Regions from separate parts of the Candidatus Pseudoscillospira sp. SGI.172 genome, predicted to be linked through region 2. Evidence: riboswitches for the same ligand, from Rfam matches in the RefSeq annotation. Region 2 holds a riboswitch; the other holds the start of a gene.
The links. A riboswitch is a leader RNA that binds a small molecule or an ion and turns the genes downstream of it on or off. The one in region 2 is predicted to bind thiamine pyrophosphate.

Region 1: another riboswitch for thiamine pyrophosphate. It lies ahead of ACQRD3_RS06445 (ECF transporter S component); the one in region 2 lies ahead of ACQRD3_RS10295 (energy-coupled thiamine transporter ThiT).

What each region holds. Positions count from the first base shown of each region.
Region 1 covers NZ_JBNPLQ010000012.1:32,381-34,847, forward strand. Annotated here, with positions in the region: gene ACQRD3_RS06440 (ABC transporter substrate-binding protein) at 1-328, opposite strand, end outside; gene ACQRD3_RS06445 (ECF transporter S component) at 330-947, opposite strand; TPP riboswitch at 1,014-1,124, opposite strand; gene ACQRD3_RS06450 (Fe-S-containing hydro-lyase) at 1,185-1,742, opposite strand; gene ACQRD3_RS06455 (hypothetical protein) at 1,739-2,419, opposite strand.
Region 2 covers NZ_JBNPLQ010000026.1:18,937-21,403, reverse strand. Annotated here, with positions in the region: gene ACQRD3_RS10300 (RluA family pseudouridine synthase) at 1-891, shown strand, start outside; TPP riboswitch at 975-1,092, shown strand; gene ACQRD3_RS10295 (energy-coupled thiamine transporter ThiT) at 1,170-1,751, shown strand; gene ACQRD3_RS10290 (HAD-IIB family hydrolase) at 1,766-2,467, shown strand, end outside.

The DNA of each region.
Region 1 (2,467 bases), on a different contig from region 2:
AGGCGGGGGTCCAGTGGGTCAGGCGCTTGCCCTCCAGCTCCCGGGGACGGGTGATGCCCGCCTCCTTCAGAGAGACGATGCCCGAATCACACTTCTGGGTCATCACCGCCACGCCGGTGAGCCCGATCCCCCGTTCCAGACACTCCAGCATGGCGATCTCCGGACCGCACACAAAGTCGGCCCCGTGGAGCTCCATGGAGCCGTGGACCTCTCCGTCGATCTCCACATCCAATCCCGCCGCCCGGAACCAGCCCCGCTTCTGCGCCAGCAGATAGCCGGTGTGATTGGTGTTGGGGAACCAGTCCAGAACAACCTTCAAATGTTCCATATTATGAGTCCTCCTCATCGTAGATGGTCCCGATCCGGGCGGTGGCTCCAATGGCATAGCTCTTTACTGCACCGGTGCGGGCCAGGGCGTCGCCCACCAGTTTGCAGAGCACCCCGGAGAAGAGCACCGCGCTGAGAAAGCGCACGGCCAGCTGGGCCGCCAGGAGGGCGGGAGAGAGCAGATAGTAACTGAGGTAGTAGAGCTCATAGCAGAAGATGAACACCGCGGAGAAAATCCCCGCCAGGGACATGGAGCCCAGATCCCACTTTTTGTAACGGAACAGGGCGAAGGCAAGCTCGGCTCCCAGTCCCTGGATGACGCCGGTAAGCACCACGGTCAGGCCCCCGGCGTTGCCCATGAGCAGCTCCACCGCGGCGGCCAGCACCTCGGTAATGAGGGCCACGCCGGGTTTGCGGATGAGATAGGCGGCCAGAGTGGCGGCCATGAACCACACTCCGTAGATGAGCTCAAAGGCGAAGTTGGACAGTCCCAGCGGGGTCAGTGCGGTGGACAGCACCAGGCCGCCCTGAAACACCGCCAGATACACCGCCGAGAACACCACCCCCAGAATGGCCATCAGGATGACGTCCTTGAGTTCCCATTGCTTCTTTGTTTTCACGCTTGTTTTCCTCCTTGCAAAAAATAAAAGCCGCACAGCCTTCGCTGAGCGACTTTTATGCGCAAAAACAAATCCGCGCGACTCTCCCTACGATGGCATTACCCAACAGGTTCCATGGGTCATGGGCGGTATCAGCCCAAATCTCAGCCGGTTGCCCCGGCCCCCCCAGATTCAATTGTGCGGTCTTTCAAACATTATTTATACCACACTTCGTGCTTTCTCGCAAGAATTTTTTCCTCAACGCCGGTACTGCTTCCGGCCGATCCGATAGAGGTCGTTCCCCTGGGCGTCGATGGCTACGGTGAGGGGCAGATCCTCCACCACCATCTTTTTCACCGACTCACAGCCCAGCTCATCGAAGGCCACCACCTCCGCCGAGCGGATACACCTGGCAATGAGGGCCCCCGCCCCCCCCACTGCGGCAAAGTAGGCCGCGCCGTTGCGGACGATGGCCTCCGCCACTGCCGGGCTCCGCTCTCCCTTGCCGATCATGGCCGCCAGCCCCAAGTCCAGCAGCCGGGGGGCAAAGGCGTCCATCCGGCCGGAGGTGGTGGGACCGCAGGCTCCCACCGCCATTCCCTGCTGTCCGGGGGTGGGTCCGGCGTAATAGATCACCGCGTCCCGCAGCGGGATCGGCAGGGACTCGCCCCGGTCCAGCAGCTCAAAAAATCGCTTGTGGGCGGCGTCCCGGGCCGTGTAGATCACCCCGGAGAGGAGCACCCGGTCTCCGGCCCGCAGGGTTCCCATCGCCTGGCGGAGGCCGCCGCTCTCCAGGCGCTTCACCTCGCCGCTCATCTGCGCTCCAAAGGAAGGGGCTGGGGGGCCTTGGGTCCGGTCAGCTTTCCCAGGCTCTCCCGCAGGGCCTTCAGTTCCGCATCCCGGGCCGCCAGCTCGGCCGGACGGCCCTTCAGCGTCCGAGCCGCCTGCTCCAGCTCTCCGGACACCTGTTCCACCGACGCGTTCAAATCGGCACGCAGGCCGTCATAGGCCTTTTGGAGCTGATCGAGCCAGCTCTCCAGCTCCGCCTTGGTCTGCTTGACCTTGGCCTTGGCCTCCGCCTCGATGGCCTGGGCCCGGCTGTGGGCCTCCAGCTCGATCCCGGCGGTGCGGTCCTTCAGCCCGGCGTAAGCCGCGGCGGCAGGGGTGAGCTTCCGGATCTCCCCATTGAGCGCCTCCACCTGCCCCGCCAGCTCAGCGCGCTGAGCGCTCTCCCGGGCAAGGGTCTCAGACCGGGCGGCCAGATCGGCCGCCAGCCGGCGGTTCTCCTCCTCCAGAGCGCTCAGCTTCTCCTCCCGCTCCGCCGCCTGCGCCTCGGCGCCGGCCCGGGCCTGTCGGGCCTCCTCCAGCTCCCGCTGAAGGGCGGAGAGCTTCTCAGCGTGGTCCCTGGCGCTGGTCTCCAGATAGGCCAGCACATCCTGCTTTTGGAATCCGCCGAACGCCGCCGTGCGGAACTGCAACTCTGTCTCACTCATGGAGGTTCCTCCCTGATTCCAGATTATGATATGGTATCATATCACATT
Region 2 (2,467 bases):
GCCGACCGGGAAGGGGAGCGCGTCGACCAGTTCCTGGCCCGCAGCCTCCCGGAGCTCACCCGCTCGGCCGCCCAGCGGCTGCTGGAGGAGGGGAAGGTCCTCCAGCAGGGCCAGGCGGTGAAGAAAAACCGCAGGACTCTTCCGGGGGAGGGCTACACCCTCTGTATCCCCGACCCGGCCCCCATCGACGTGCTCCCCCAGGACATCCCTCTGGACGTGGTCTATGAGGACGCCGACGTCATCGTGGTCAACAAGCCGGTGGGGCTGGTGGTCCATCCCGCTCCCGGCCATCCGGACGGCACTTTGGTCAACGCCCTGCTCTACCACTGCGGCAGCAGCCTCTCCGGGATCAACGGCCAGCTCCGCCCGGGCATCGTCCACCGCATCGACCGGGACACCTCAGGGCTCATCATCGCCGCCAAAAACGATCCTGCCCACCTGGCCCTGGCCGCCCAGCTTCAGGATCACAGCCTCTGCCGGGAATACCGCGCCGTGGCGGTGGGCAGCCTGAAGGAGGATGCCGGGACGGTGGACGCCCCCATCGGCCGCCACCCCACAGACCGAAAGCGGATGGCCGTCGACCCCAAAAACGGCCGGAGCGCCGTGACCCACTGGGAGGTGCTGGCCCGCTACCCCGGCCACACCTATGTGAAGTGCCGCCTGGAGACCGGCCGCACCCACCAGATCCGGGTCCATCTGGCCTCTATCGGGCACCCTCTGCTGGGGGATGTGGTCTACGGAGGCAAAAAACCGGTCCCCGGTCTGGCGGGTCAGTGCCTCCACGCCAAAAAGCTCTCCTTTCTCCACCCCCGCACCGGGGAGCGGGTGACGGTGGAGTGCCCCCTGCCTGACTGGTTCCAGGCGGTTTTGGACCGGCTGGAGCGGAAATGATTCCCGTTTTGGTCTCTTTTCCCCACCGCGCCTTGACAATCCCCCCGCTTTTGGTATAAAATAATTCACAGGCCGTAAGGACAAACTGAATACAGGGGCGCTGGACGCAAGTCCGGCTGAGATGCAGGAGTGTAGTGCCGCTCCCGGTCCCTTGAACCTGATCCGGGTAATGCCGGCGTAGGAAGCGATTTGGTGACACATCGTCTCTTTTTCGTACCGCAATGCGCCTTCCCCGGTTTGCGCTTGCGGTACTTTTTTCAAAAGGAGAAAAAGAAACGATGGAAAACACAGCGACAAGATCCCGTTCCCGGAAGTATCTGGCCGTGCGCAGGCTCTGCGAGGGGGGCCTGATGGTCGTTTTGGCTCAGATCCTGAGCTTCATCAAGATCTGGGAAATGCCCTGGGGCGGCTCCATTTGCCTGTCCATGCTCCCCATTTTCCTCTTCGCCGTCCGTTGGGGCACCGGCAGCGGCCTGCTGGCCGGCTTTGTACTGGGCGTGCTCCAGTTCATGTATGACGGCGGCTTTGCCTTGGGCTGGCAGTCCATTCTAGGCGACTATCTGGTGGCCTTCACCGTCCTGGGCCTGGCCGGTCTCTTCCGGGGCTGCAAGGGCGGCATCTTCTGGGGCACCGTGGCAGGCTCCGCCGCCCGGTTCCTGGTCCACTACGTAGTGGGCGCCACGGTCTGGGCCGAATACATGCCCGAGACCTTTTTCAACCTGACGATGACCACCCCCTGGTTTTACTCCCTGCTCTACAACGGTTTTTACATGGTCATCGACATGGCCCTGTGCCTCATCATCTTCGCCATTCTCTACAAGCCCATGCACAAATATCTGACGGGGGCGGACCTCCGTTAAGAGGAGGGACCCCTTTGGGAAAATTCGACGGCGTGCTCCTGGCCACCGATTTCGATGAGACCTATTACAGTGCCGCGGGCGCTGTTCCCCCGGCCAACCTGGAGGCCCTGGCCTACTTTGAGGCGGAAGGAGGCATCTTTACCGTCTCCACCGGCCGGGCCCACCGCACCTTCGCCCCCTTTCTCCACCTGACGCCGGTGAACGCCCCTGTCATCCTCTCCAACGGCGCCCAGCTCTACGACTTCGCCGCCGACCGCATGGTGATGGAGACCACCATCGCCCCCACCATTGCCGCCGACCTGGAGGCCCTCACCGCCCGCAATCCCCAGGTGGGGCTGGAGGCCTACCACGGAGAGGACATCTATATCTGGAACCCCAATTTCTGGACCTGGTATCACCTGAACAAGGCGGGCACCGGCGCCACCGAGTGCCCCATCTCCGCCATGCCCCTCCCCTGGGGCAAGGCCATCCTTCATCAGGATCACCCCTTTCTGCTGAAGGCCCAGGCAGACCTGCTGTCCCACTGGCCGGAGCGCTATGAGGCCATTTTCTCCAACCCCCACATGCTGGAGATCACCGCCAAAGGGAGCACCAAGGGTGGGATGGTGCTCAAGCTGGCCGAACTGCTGGGTATCCGGAGGGAACACATCTACTGCATTGGAGACAATCAAAACGACATCCCCATGCTGGAGGTCTCTGCCATCCCCTTTGCCCCC